One region of the Streptomyces sp. NPDC088246 genome, then DNA from elsewhere that is predicted to be linked to it. Evidence: predicted binding sites of a transcription regulator. Region 1 holds the regulator's gene; the other holds the start of a gene.
What was found. The regulator HrcA, encoded in region 1, represses chaperone genes, less so after heat shock. The targets are predictions, from matches to a motif close to TTNGCACTCNGNNNNNCNGAGTGCNAA.

Region 1 (6,675 bases):
CGCACTCCGGGCACGGGGTCGGCACGACCGTACCGAAGCCCTGGCACTGCGGGCAGGGCCGCGAGGTCATGACCTGACCCAGGAAGGACCGGGTGACCTGGGAGACCTCGCCGCGGCCGCGGCACATGTCACAGGTCTGGGCGGAGGTGCCGGGTGCGGCGCCCTCGCCGTTGCAGGTCACACAGACGACGGCCGTGTCGACCTGGATGTCCTTGGTGGTGCCGAACGCGGCCTCGGCGAGATCGATCTCCAGCCGGATCATCGCGTCCTGGCCGCGCCGGGTGCGCGAACGGGGTCCGCGCTGCGACGACGTACCGAAGAACGCGTCCATGATGTCGGAGAAGTTGCCGAAGCCACCCTGTCCGAATCCGCCCGCGCCACCGCCGCCGGAGGCGGACAGCGGGTCGCCGCCGAGGTCGTAGACCTGCTTCTTCTGCGGGTCCGACAGCACCTCGTAAGCGGCGTTGATCTCCTTGAACCGCTCCTGGGTCTTCGGATCGGGGTTCACATCCGGATGCAGCTCACGAGCGAGCCGACGGAATGCCTTCTTGATCTCGTCCTGAGATGCGTCGCGGCGCACGCCGAGTACGGCGTAGTAGTCCGTGGCCACTTACGACTCCGCCAGGATCTGTCCGACGTAACGTGCCACTGCGCGTACCGCTCCCATCGTTCCGGGGTAGTCCATGCGGGTCGGTCCGACCACGCCGAGTTTGGCGACTGCCTCGTCGCCCGAACCGTAGCCGACCGCGACGACGGACGTGGAGTTGAGCCCCTCGTGGGCGTTCTCGTGCCCGATCCGTACGGTCATGCCCGAGTCCTTGGCCTCGCCGAGCAGCTTCAGCAGCACGACCTGCTCCTCCAATGCCTCCAGCACCGGCCGGATCATCACAGGGAAGTCGTGCCCGAAGCGGGTGAGGTTGGAGGTGCCGCCGATCATCAGCCGCTCCTCCGTCTCCTCGACAAGGGTTTCGAGCAGGGTGGAGAGCACGGTGGACACGGTTCCCCGGTCCTCGCTCTCGAAGGATTCCGGCAGATCCTGCACCAGCTGCGGGACATCCGCGAAACGGCGTCCGACGACCCGGCTGTTGAGCCGGGCCCGCAGATCGGCGAGAGAGGTCTCACCGAACGGAGCGGGGCAGTCGATCATGCGCTGCTCGACCCGGCCGGTGTCCGTGATCAGCACGAGCATCAGCCGGGCGGCTGCCAGCGACAGCAGCTCCACATGCCGAACCGTCGACCGGGTCAGCGAGGGGTACTGCACGATGGCGACCTGCCGGGTCAGCTGCGCGAGCAGCCGTACGGTGCGGCCCACGACATCGTCGAGGTCGACCGCGCCGTCGAGGAAATTGTGAATGGCACGACGTTCCGGCGACGAGAGGGGCTTGACACCCGCAAGCTTGTCGACGAAGAGCCGGTAGCCCTTGTCCGTCGGGATGCGTCCCGCACTGGTGTGGGGCTGGGCGATGAAACCCTCGTCCTCCAGCACCGCCATGTCGTTGCGGACGGTGGCCGGGGAGACCCCCAGCTTGTGCCGCTCCGTGAGCGCCTTGGAGCCCACGGGCTCCTCGGTGCCGACATAGTCCTGGACGATGGCGCGCAGCACTTCGAGTCTGCGTTCGCTGAGCATCGCGCACACCTCCAGCTGTGTTTCCTCGGTGGTTCTCGGGCCGTTCCTGTTTCATTCCCAGGAATCCCCCTGGCACTCTGTCCTCACGAGTGCCAGCAATCCCCCGGCCAGTGTACGGCGGCCGGGTGGGGGCCTAGCAAGGGCGACCGGTCACGCTACCGCGAGACTGCGCAGGTCGTTGCCGATAGCGTCGCGGTATGGACGCCTCTTGGGAAGAGTTCGGCTGGGAGCGACTCGGTCACGGAGTGGGCCGACGGCGCCTCCCCGGATGGGATGCGACAGTCGCACTGGTGGTCGGAGCGGATGGAGTGCTGCTCTACGACACCGGATCAACACTCCGCGAAGGTGAGGAAATCCGGGCCCAGGCACAGGCCCTGCTCGGCCGGAAGGTGACGCATATCGCACTCAGCCACCCCCATTTCGACCATGTACTGGGCACCGCCGCCTTCTCCGGCACCCAGGTGTACGGAGCAGTCGGCATGGCCGGGCTGATGAAGCTCGGGGCGGACGATCTGCACGCCTCCGCGGTGCGCCACGGAGTGTCCGAAAACGATGCGGCCGAGGCCGTCGATGCGCTGGTGGCCCCGCACCATGAAGTGCGCGACGAGTGGACGCTCGATCTGGGCGGCGGCCGTCAGGTGCTGCTGGCGAATGTGGGCCCCGCCCACAGCAGCCACGATCTGGCGGTGCTCGTCCCCGGCTCCCCCTCGGTGGTGCTCTGCGGCGACTTGGTCGAGGAGTCCGGCGAACCGCAGGCGGGACGGGACGCCGTCCCGTCCCGCTGGCCGGCCACGCTGGACCGGCTGCTGGCGCTGGGCGGCGAGGACGCGGTGTACGTTCCGGGGCACGGGGCGGTGGTGGACGCGGCGTTCGTCAGGGACCAGCGTGACCAACTGGCCGTCCTCTTCGGCGTGTCGTGACGTGTTGTCGTCTTATCGTCATCCGATGCGCAGCTACCAGCCGGACCTGACCCCGCCGTGGAAGAAGTCCGCCCCCGTTCCCGAGGTCCCCGCCGATCCCGATCTGGTCGTGGAGGAGGTCTCCACGGGATTCTGCGGTGCGGTGATCCGCTGCGAGAAGACGGCCCAGGGTCCGACGGTGACCCTGGAGGACCGCTTCGGCAAGCACCGGGTGTTCCCGATGGAGCCGCGCGGCTTCCTGCTGGAGGGCCGGGTGGTCACGCTCGTGCGCCCGTCGGCGGCCGCTCCCGTACGCCCCGCGCGTACGGCATCGGGTTCGGTCGCGGTCCCCGGGGCGCGCGCCCGGGTCGCGCGGGCGGGCCGGATCTATGTGGAGGGCCGCCACGACGCGGAGCTGGTCGAGCGGGTCTGGGGCGACGACCTGCGGATCGAGGGCGTGGTCGTCGAATACCTCGAGGGCATCGACGACCTCCCGGCCATCGTGCGCGAGTTCTCCCCCGGCCCGGACGCCAGGCTGGGCGTTCTGGTCGACCACCTGGTCCCGGGCTCAAAGGAGTCCCGGATCGCCTCCCAGGTCTCGGACGCGAACGTGCTGGTGGTCGGCCACCCCTACATCGATGTGTGGGAGGCGGTGAAGCCGTCGTCCGTGGGCATCGCCGCCTGGCCGGTGATCCCGCGTGGCCAGGACTGGAAGACGGGCGTGTGCCGCGCTCTGGGCTGGCCGGAGAACACGGGCGCGGCCTGGCAGCGAATCCTGTCCACGGTGCGCTCGTACCGGGATCTGGAACCGGCACTGCTGGGCTCCGTGGAGCACCTGATCGACTTCGTGACGGCGCCGCCTCGGTAGCCCCTTCGCCGGACCCCCGGCCTCTCCGGGGGCGGAGCCCCCGGTTACGGGAAGGAGCGGGCAGGGGAACGGGCCCGCCGCAGGCGCACCCGCACCCCACCCGGCCCCGCACCCGCCCTCTCAGTCCACCAGATCCCGCACCACCGCATCCGCCAGCAACCGCCCCCGCAACGTAAGCACCGCCCGCCCCTGCCCGTACGGCACCCGCTCCAGCAGCCCGTCCTCCACCGCCCGCCCCGCCGCGCCCAGCCCCGCCGGTGCCAGCAGCGACAACGGACACCCGTCCGCGAGCCGCAGCTCCAGCAGGATCCGCTCGACCCGCCGGTCCTCGGCGGAGAGGATCTCGCGCCCGGCCCCCGGCGATCGCCCCTCGGCCAGAGCCTGCGCGTACGCCCCCGGATGCTTCACGTTCCACCAGCGCACCCCGCCGACATGGCTGTGCGCCCCGGGACCGGCGCCCCACCAGTCGGCTCCGCGCCAGTACAGCTCGTTGTGCAGGCACCGGCCCTCGGGTGTGCGGGCCCAGTTCGACACCTCGTACCAGGAGAAGCCCGCCGCGGTCATCGCCTCGTCCGCGATCAGATACCGGTCCGCATGGGCGTCGTCATCGGTCATCGGAATCTCGCCGCGCCGGATCCGCCGGGCCAGCTGCGTCCCCTCCTCGACGATCAGCGCGTACGCGGACACATGGTCCGGCCCCGCGCCGATCGCCGCGTCCAGCGAGGCCCGCCAGTCGTCGTCGGACTCCCCGGGCGTGCCGTAGATCAGATCGAGGTTGACGTGCTCGAAGCCCGCCTCCCGCGCTTCGGCGACACACGCCTCGGGCCGCCCCGGCGTATGCGTACGGTCCAGGATCTTCAGCACGTGCTGCCGCGCGCTCTGCATCCCGAACGAGATCCGGTTGAAGCCGCCCTCCCGCAGCTCGGCCAGATACGCCGGATCGACGGATTCCGGGTTGGCCTCGGTGGTGATCTCGGCATCGTCCGCGAGCCCGAACTCGTCGCGGATCGCCCCCAGCATCCGTACCAGGTCTCCGGCGGCCAGCAGGGTCGGTGTGCCGCCGCCGACGAAGACCGTACGGACCGGACGCGGATCGTCACCGAGGACCTTGCGGGCCTGGCGGACCTCGCCGATCAGATGGGCCGCGTAGTTGTCCCGGGAGGCCAGCGCACCGCCGGAGCCGCGCAGCTCGGTGGCGGTGTAGGTGTTGAAGTCGCAGTAGCCGCAGCGGGTCGCGCAGTACGGCACATGCAGGTAGAAGCCGAGCGGCCGGTCGGCGGCGCCTTCCAGGGCATGGCGGGGCAGCGCCCCGTCGTCGGGTACGGGTTCACCATCGGGCAGTACGGAAGGCATACCGCCCATTGTCACTCGCCGCCGGGGACCTCCGAGCCACGTTCATGATCACGAAGGGGCACGCACTCGCGGGCCGCACCGCGGCACCCGGGCCGCAGCAAGCACCCCCGGCCGCCCCGCCGCACCCTCACCCCGCCTGCAGCACCAGCAGCGCCAGATCGTCATCGGGCGGCCGCTCGGCGAATTCGTGCACGGCCCGCTTGATCCGGTCCGCGATCCCGTCCGCCGACAGCCCGGCACAGTCGGCCAGCGCCCGGGCCAGACCGTCCCCGTCGTCGAACATCAGCGTCCCGGAGCGCCGCTCCGTCACGCCGTCCGTGACGCACAGCAGGCTGTCGCCGGGCGCCAGATCGAAGATCTGGCTCTCGTACGCGACGTCGTCGAAGATTCCGAGCAGTATCTGCGGCTCGGCGGCCGGCCGCACCTCGCCGTCGGGGCGCAGCAGCAGCGGCAGCGGGTGGCCGGCGCTGGCGAGGGTGCAGCGCACGCCGCCGCCGGGCAGCGGCACGAGTTCCCCGTACAGCAGGGAGAGAAAGCGGGACTGCCCGGTGTCCGCCGTCTGCTGGCCGCCCGCCGCGGCCACCATGAGCGCGGCCGCCTCGGCAGCCTCCATCGCGTCGTCGAGGAGCAGCCGGTTGAGCCGGTCCAGCACTTCGCCGACGCCGAAACCCTCACGGGCCAGCAGCCGCAGCCAGGGCCGGGCGAGGCCGGTGACGACGGCGGCTTCGGGGCCGCTGCCCTGTACATCACCGAGGACGAAGCACCAGCGGTCGCCGGGGCACGGGAAGATGTCGTAGAAGTCGCCGCCGACGACCCCGTCGTCGCTGGGCTCGTACACCAGTGAGCTGGTGACGCCGGGTATGTCGGCGACCTTGCTGGGCAGCAGCGCGCGCTGCAGGATGCGGCTGATGGTGGCCTGCCGGGTGTAGGCACGGGCGGCTCCGACGGCGAGGCCGACACGGCGTACGAAGTCCTCGATCAGGGCGGTCACTTCGTCGGGGACACGTACCGTGCCCTCCCGGCCCAGGAGTACGGCGCCGAGTGTCCGGCCGCCCGATGTGATCCGGTAGGCGAGAGCGGATCCGGCGCGCCCCTCGGATTCCCCGCCGTCCTCCTCGCCGCCGGGCCAGGGCATGGAGACGGGCCCGGTGCCCACCCGCTCGGGCAGCCGGATCGGGTCCTGCTCCAGCACCGTACGCAGCTGCCCGGTCTCGGCCTCGTCCCGGTGCCAGGCGCTGGCGAGCCGGGGGACGGCCGCGGGGCCGCCGTTCTCGGGCTCCAGCCAGATCGCGCACCAGTCGGCGAGTCTGGGCACCAGTAACTGTCCGGCGAGGGCCGCGACGATGTCCTCGTCGAGCTGGCCTGCGAGCAGGTCCGAGGCCTCGGCGAGGAACGAGAGCGCGCCGCGGCCGGCCCAGTCCGCGTCGTCGCGAAGGGCCCGCCGGGCGGTGGGGGCGAGCAGCTCGGCTGCGCGCAGCCCCTGCTGGAATCCGGACTCGGCCGACGGTTCGGGGAACGGGTTCCAGTCGTCGACGGGAAGCCGGGCCCAGACGGTCTTGAGGCCGGTGCGGTAGGTGATGCCCCAGCGCTCGGCGAGGGTGCCGACGAGCTGGAGCCCGCGACCGTACTCGGCGGGCTCCTCGGGGCCGGTGGGGGCATCGCCCTCCGCCGTGTCCGCTGCGTCCGTCGCGCTGCCGGCCTCCGGGCGTTCGCTGCGTACGGCACGGGCCGGGTGGTGGTCGGAGACCTCCAGCACCAGGGCCGCGGCCTCGTCCTCGGCGGCCTCCTCGAGCCGGCAGAGCAGCTCGACATTGGTCCCTGCGTGCACGACCGCGTTGGTGACCAGCTCGCTGACGACGACCGCCGCATCATCGGCCAGACGTTCGCTGAAGCCCACGGCCGCCGGCAGTCCCAGCCCGGTCCACTCG
Region 2 (6,675 bases), on a different contig from region 1:
CTGCTCCGGCTGTGCCTCCCAGGCCGGCGGCCGGTCCGGCGACGGTGGCGAGCACCGGGCCCGGCCTGCCGCCGGACCGCCGGGTGTTCCCGGACTGGGGGCGGGCCCCGGACAGCTTGCCGGCCAGGGCGGCGCACCCGCCAAGCTCCGTGAGAACGCGAGGTTCGGCCCGGCCGTACGGGCGGCCCTCGCCAAGAAGTGGAGGCTGGACAGGCCACCGCTGATCGCACCCCCGCCACCCGCCGTGAAGCCGCACATCACCACCCGCGAGGGGTTCGAGGTCAACGGCGGCGACGCCTCGCTGCCGCCGGTCTTCACCACCGTCCCGACCAAGGACCGGGTCGTCTTCCTGACGATGGACGACGGTGACGAGAAGGATCCCGAACTGCTGCAGATGATGGACGAGCTGGACATCCCGTACAGCGCGTTCCTCAGCGACTACCTGGTGCGCGACAGCTACGGGTACTTCCTGGAGATGCAGCGGCTGGGTGCCGGCCTCAACAACCACACGCTCAACCACCCCTACCTGCCCGGACTTTCGTACAACGAGCAGAAGAGCGAGATCTGCGGCCAGCAGGCCATCATCGAGGAGCAGTACGGGCAGCGGCCCACCCTCTTCCGCCCGCCGTACGGCAACTACAACGCGGACACACTGCGCATCGCGAAGTCCTGCGGCATCAAGGCCGTACCGCTCTGGAACGCGGAGGCGTTCCCGGACCACATGGAGTGGCGCGAGGCGGACCAGGACCTGCACCCCGGCGACATCATCCTCACGCACTTCCGGGGCCGGAAGGACTGGGGCGGCAGCATGGCCGACCTGGTCCGGGCGGTCATGAAGACCATCACGGACAAGGGGTACGCCGTGGCCCGGCTGGAGGACTACGTATGAGAAGGGTGCATCGCCTGCTCGCCGGACTGCTGACCGCCGGTGCGCTCCTGGCCGCCACCGCCGGGTGCGCACAGTCGGTGGACCCGATCGAACGGCTGGGCCGCAAGGCCGCACAGAAGGTGACCCACCCGAAGCCGGCCCCCGCGGCGGGCCCGCAGGCGCATCCGCACGGCGACCACGGGGGGTCGGGGTCGCTGGTCGTCATCGCCTGCCGTCAGCTGAAGGAGTCCAGGCACTCGCGGTTGTCGCCACCGCTGAGGCACTGGTGGCCGGACCGGCCGGGATCGTACGGGGGAGCGGAGGCCGGCGCCGGGTGCGAGCGGCGGTAGTCCTCGTGCCCGATCAGCGCCGCCATCACGCACAGCAGGAGCGCGGCCAGGATCTGGACCGCGCCCGCCCAGGGCCGGTTCGCGCGGATCAGCACCACGGCGAACAGGCAGATCACCGTGGCGATCCCGCCGAAGACGAGGACAGGCGTCCAGTCCATCGGCGGTGGCTCCGTCGACTCCTGACCGTCGGGGTCCCACCGCAAGAGGATCAGGTAATAGAGGGCCCCCATGCAGATCACCCCCTCCAGGACCGCCGGCAGCAGGCCCAGCAGCACGTCCAGGCAGCCGTTCACGGGTCGCGAGGAGTCCTGCGCGGCCGAGGGGTGATGCGGCAGCGGGTTCGACGGCTGGTACGGAGGTTCGAGCATGAACCCACGGTCGTACGGAACGGTGTGGTCCGGCCCCGCGTTGTCCCTGTGCCGTCCGGACCTTTGCGTTCTCCGGACCGCCGCATGCGGCCGGCGCCCCGTCGCACCGTGCGCGAGCGGGGTCCACATGACGCCACGACTGGCTGAATTGGCACTCCGCTTGACCGAGTGCTAATCCCGGTCATAGTCTCGGTGCTGGCACTCACCACTGGAGAGTGCCAGCAGTACTGTGCGACTGGCAGGTCCGGCACCCGCGACGACGGATCCACCTGGTCGCCATCCAAAGACTCTTAACCCCGTGAGATCTCCGAAGGGGGAGACCGGATCGTGTCGACCGCCAGCACCAAGGTTGCGATCAAGCCGCTCGAGGACCGCATTGTGGTCCAGCCGCTCGACGCCGAGCAGACCACGGCCTCCGGCCTGGTCATTCCGGACACCGCCAAGGAGAAGCCCCAGGAGGGCGTCGTCCTGGCCGTGGGCCCGGGCCGCTTCGAGAACGGCGAGCGCCTTCCGCTCGACGTCAAGACCGGCGACGTCGTGCTGTACAGCAAGTACGGCGGCACCGAGGTGAAGTACAACGGCGAGGAGTACCTCGTCCTCTCGGCTCGCGACGTGCTCGCGATCATCGAGAAGTAATTCACCCACGTTTGCTTCTGTTCTGCGCCCCTGGCCCCCTGCGAATAACCAGCCGGGTGGCCGGGGGCGCAGTTCGTTTGAGAGGAAAGCTCAGCTGCCATGGCGAAGATTCTGAAGTTCGACGAGGACGCCCGTCGCGCCCTTGAGCGCGGCGTCAACAAGCTTGCCGACACGGTCAAGGTGACGATCGGCCCCAAGGGCCGCAACGTCGTCATCGACAAGAAGTTCGGCGCTCCCACCATCACCAACGACGGTGTCACCATCGCGCGCGAGGTCGAGCTCGACGACCCGTACGAGAACCTCGGTGCCCAGCTGGTGAAGGAGGTGGCGACCAAGACCAACGACGTGGCGGGTGACGGTACGACCACCGCCACCGTGCTGGCCCAGGCGCTCGTCCGCGAGGGTCTGCGCAACGTCGCCGCGGGTGCTTCCCCGGCCGCCCTGAAGAAGGGCATCGACGCCGCGGTCAAGGCCGTGTCCGAGGAGCTCCTCGCGACCGCCCGACCGATCGACGACAAGAGCGACATCGCCGCCGTGGCCGCGCTCTCCGCGCAGGACCCGCAGGTCGGCGAGCTCATCGCGGACGCGATGGACAAGGTCGGCAAGGACGGTGTCATCACCGTCGAGGAGTCCAACACCTTCGGTCTGGACCTCGACTTCACCGAGGGCATGGCCTTCGACAAGGGCTACCTGTCCCCGTACATGGTGACCGACCAGGAGCGTATGGAGGCCGTCCTCGACGACCCGTACATCCTGATCCACCAGGGCAAGATCGGCGCGATCCAGGAGCTGCTCCCGCTGCTGGAGAAGGTCATCCAGGCCGGTGGCTCCAAGCCGCTGCTGATCATCGCCGAGGACGTCGAGGGCGAGGCGCTGTCGACCCTCGTCGTCAACAAGATCCGTGGCACCTTCAACGCCGTCGCGGTGAAGGCCCCGGGCTTCGGTGACCGCCGCAAGGCCATGCTCGGCGACATCGCCACCCTCACCGGTGCGACCGTCATCGCCGAGGAGGTCGGCCTCAAGCTCGACCAGGCCGGTCTGGACGTGCTGGGCACCGCCCGCCGCGTCACCGTCTCCAAGGACGACACGACGATCGTGGACGGCGGCGGCGAGCCCGGCGACGTCAAGGGCCGGGTCAACCAGATCAAGGCCGAGATCGACGCCACGGACTCCGACTGGGACCGCGAGAAGCTCCAGGAGCGCCTCGCGAAGCTGGCCGGCGGCGTGTGCGTGATCCGTGTCGGTGCCGCCACCGAGGTGGAGCTCAAGGAGAAGAAGCACCGTCTGGAGGACGCCATCTCCGCGACCCGCGCCGCGGTCGAGGAGGGCATCGTCTCCGGTGGTGGCTCCGCTCTGGTCCACGCCGTCAAGGTTCTTGAGGGCAACCTCGACAAGACCGGCGACGAGGCCACCGGTGTCGCGGTCGTGCGCCGCGCCGCCGTCGAGCCGCTGCGCTGGATCGCCGAGAACGCCGGCCTCGAGGGTTACGTCATCACCTCGAAGGTCTCCGAGCTCGACAAGGGCCAGGGCTTCAACGCCGCGACCGGCGAGTACGGCGACCTGGTGAAGGCCGGCGTCATCGACCCGGTCAAGGTCACCCGCTCCGCGCTGGAGAACGCCGCGTCCATCGCGTCGCTGCTGCTCACGACCGAGACGCTGGTCGTCGAGAAGCCGGCCGAGGAAGAGGCCGAGGCCGGTCACGGTCACGGCCACTCGCACTAGCGTGTAGCTCGGACAGCCACTGAGGCCCGGTACCCCGTCTCGCGGGGTACCGGGCCTCAGAGGTGCCCGGCCAGGCGTTGAGCGATGGTGGTGTCCGCCGTGCGTGGTGCGGGTCGCTCGTTCTCGCAGACGTGGATTCCGCGTCGGGAAAGGGCGGGCAGGGGACAACGCCCCCGTCACGCCGAGCGCGGCAGCGCCCCCGCCCGGACCGGGTCCGCGAAGGGCAGGCCGGCCGCGAACCGCTCCATCTCGTCCAGCGCCTGGTCGGCCATCCGGTGCAGCTCATCGCCCAGCGAACCCGCGACATGCGGAGTGAGCAGCACATTCGGCAGGTCGTACAACGGTGAGTGCGCAGGCGGAAGTTCGGGCTCCGTCACATCCAGCACCGCGTGCAGCCGCCCGGTGGTCAGCTCGGGCAGCAGCGCCTCCTCGTCGATCAGCGATCCCCGCGCCGTGTTGATCAGCGTCGCCCCGGGCGCCATGGCCGACAGCTGCGCGGCGCCGATCATGTGGTGCGTCTCCGGGAGCTGCGGCGCGTGCACGGATACGACCGAGCTGCTCGCGCACAGCTCGTCGAGCGAGGTGAGCCGTACACCGAGCCGCGCCGCCTCCGGACCGTCCACGTACGGGTCGTACAGCAGGACGTCCAGGTCGAAGGGTCGCAGCAGCTCGATCACGCGCCGGCCGATACGGGAGGCGCCGACGATGCCGACCGTACGGCGGTAGTTGCCAAAGCCGTCGAGCTCCGCGAGCCAGTCGTGATCGGCGCGCAGGGCGCGATAGCGATCCGCGGAGTGCAGGATGCGCTTGCCCGCGAAGAGGATCGCGGCGAGCGTGAATTCGGCCACCGGCAGCGCGTTGGCCCCGGCTGCCGAGGTGACGGCGATCCCGCGCTCCCAGCAGGCGTCGGTGATGTGGTGCTTCACGGAACCGGCCGCGTGCACCACGGCCCGCAGCCGGGGTGCGGCCGCCAGCACCTCGGCGGTGAGCGGCGTCGCACCCCAGCAGGTGAACAGCACCTCGGCATCGGCGAGCGCGGAGGCCACCTCGGGCGTCGGGTCGGCCAGGTCGTGGGCGACGAGGTGCGGGTCGGTGCGGGTGAGGGTCGCCAGCCGGGTGCGGTGGCGGTCGGCGAGGAGGCGTCCGGCGATGCCGGGGCCCATCGCGAGCAGGGCCGTCGGCCGGTTGTCAGTGGCGTGGGGCATGGTGGAACTCGTACTCCTCAGGTCTCGCGTGAGAGTCACTTGACGCTGCCGGCGGTCAGACCGGCCTTCCAGTGCCGCTGCAGCGAGACGAAGGCGACGATCAGGGGGATGACGGCGAGGAGGGAGCCGGTGACGACGAGCGGATAGAAGCTCGGCTCGCCGTGGGTGTTGGTGTTCCAGGAGTACAGACCGAGGCTCAGCGGGAAGAGCTTGCGGTCCGAGAGCATCACGAGCGGGAGGAAGAAGTTGTTCCAGATCGCGGTGAACTGGAAGAGGAAGACGGTCACGAAACCCGGCATGACCATGCGCAGTCCGATGGACCAGAAGACGCGCAGCTCGCCGGCCCCGTCGATACGGGCGGCCTCCAGGGCCTCGTTCGGTATGTAGCCGGTGCTGAACACCCGGGCGAGATACACGCCGAACGGATTGACGAGCACCGGGATCAGCACGGACCAGTAGGTGTTGACCAGGCCGGTCTTGGAGGCCAGGAGGTACATCGGCAGCGCGAGCGCCGTGGTGGGGACGAGCACGCCCATCAGCACGAGGCCGAACAGCTTCTCCTTGCCCCGGAATTCGTACTTGTCGAAGGCGTACCCCGCGGCGACACAGATCAGCGAACAGACGATCGCCCCGCCGCCCGCGTAGAAGAGGCTGTTGAGGTACCAGCGGAAGTAGACGCCGTCGCCGTAGGAGGCCAGGTTCGACAGGTTCTCGCCGAGGTTGAAGCCCTCGAAGGAGAAGGCGTTGCCCGCGAGCAGACCGCCGGTGTCCTTCGTGGCGGCGGTGACCAGCCAGACGAGGGGGAAGAGCATGTAGAGGACGGCGAGCAGAAGGAAGCCGTTGACCGCGGTCTTCGACATCCAGCGGCCGCGGGAGGCGGGGGAGTTCATGCTTTCTTGCCCTTCCGGCCGGTGAAGCGGGTGACGACGAAGGACAGCAGCGCGGCCGTGAGCGCCAGCAGGATGGAGGCCGCCGCGGCGAGACCGTAGTCGTTGCGCTCGAAGGCCGCGGTGTACGCGTACATGTTCGGCGTCCAGGTGGAGGAGACGGCGGAACCGGTCCCCTTGTTGAGGATCAGCGGTTCGGTGAACAGCTGGAGCGAGCCGATGACGGTGAACAGCGCGACCATCACGACCGAGGCGCGGATCAGCGGGACCTTGATGCTGAGTGCGACGCGCCAGGCACCGGCCCCGTCGACCGTGGCCGCTTCGAGTACGGAGCGGTCGATCGCCTGCAACGCGGCATAGAAGATCACCATGTTGTAGCCGAGCCACTCCCACAGAGCGATGTTGACGATGGAGGGGAGGGCGCCCTCGGGGGAGAAGAAGTCGAAGCCGATTCCGCCGGACTCCATGGCGCTGACCACCGGGCTGAGCTGGGGTGTGTAGAGGTAGACCCAGATCAGCGCGGCGATGATGCCGGGCACGGCGTGCGGCAGGAAGAGCGCGAGCTGGAAGAAGCGGCGCGCGCGGGCCAGTGCGGAGTCCAGCAGCAGGGCGAGGGCGAGGGCCCCGATGAGCAGCAGC

Region 2: a site for HrcA is predicted at 1,735-1,761, ahead of groES (co-chaperone GroES). Genes of this name have one in related genera too.

What each region holds. Positions count from the first base shown of each region.
Region 1 covers NZ_JBIURV010000022.1:7,639-14,313, reverse strand. The annotation lists gene dnaJ (molecular chaperone DnaJ) at 1-610, opposite strand, end outside; gene hrcA (heat-inducible transcriptional repressor HrcA) at 611-1,627, opposite strand; gene ACIPEK_RS27480 (MBL fold metallo-hydrolase) at 1,825-2,547, shown strand; gene ACIPEK_RS27475 (DUF3097 domain-containing protein) at 2,573-3,394, shown strand; gene hemW (radical SAM family heme chaperone HemW) at 3,515-4,756, opposite strand; gene ACIPEK_RS27465 (SpoIIE family protein phosphatase) at 4,875-6,675, opposite strand, start outside.
Region 2 covers NZ_JBIURV010000012.1:121,852-128,526, forward strand. The annotation lists gene ACIPEK_RS18735 (polysaccharide deacetylase family protein) at 1-889, shown strand, start outside; gene ACIPEK_RS18740 (DUF6234 family protein) at 1,104-1,586, opposite strand; gene groES (co-chaperone GroES) at 1,914-2,222, shown strand; gene groL (chaperonin GroEL) at 2,322-3,944, shown strand; gene ACIPEK_RS18755 (hydroxyacid dehydrogenase) at 4,121-5,149, opposite strand; gene ACIPEK_RS18760 (carbohydrate ABC transporter permease) at 5,185-6,039, opposite strand; gene ACIPEK_RS18765 (carbohydrate ABC transporter permease) at 6,036-6,675, opposite strand, start outside.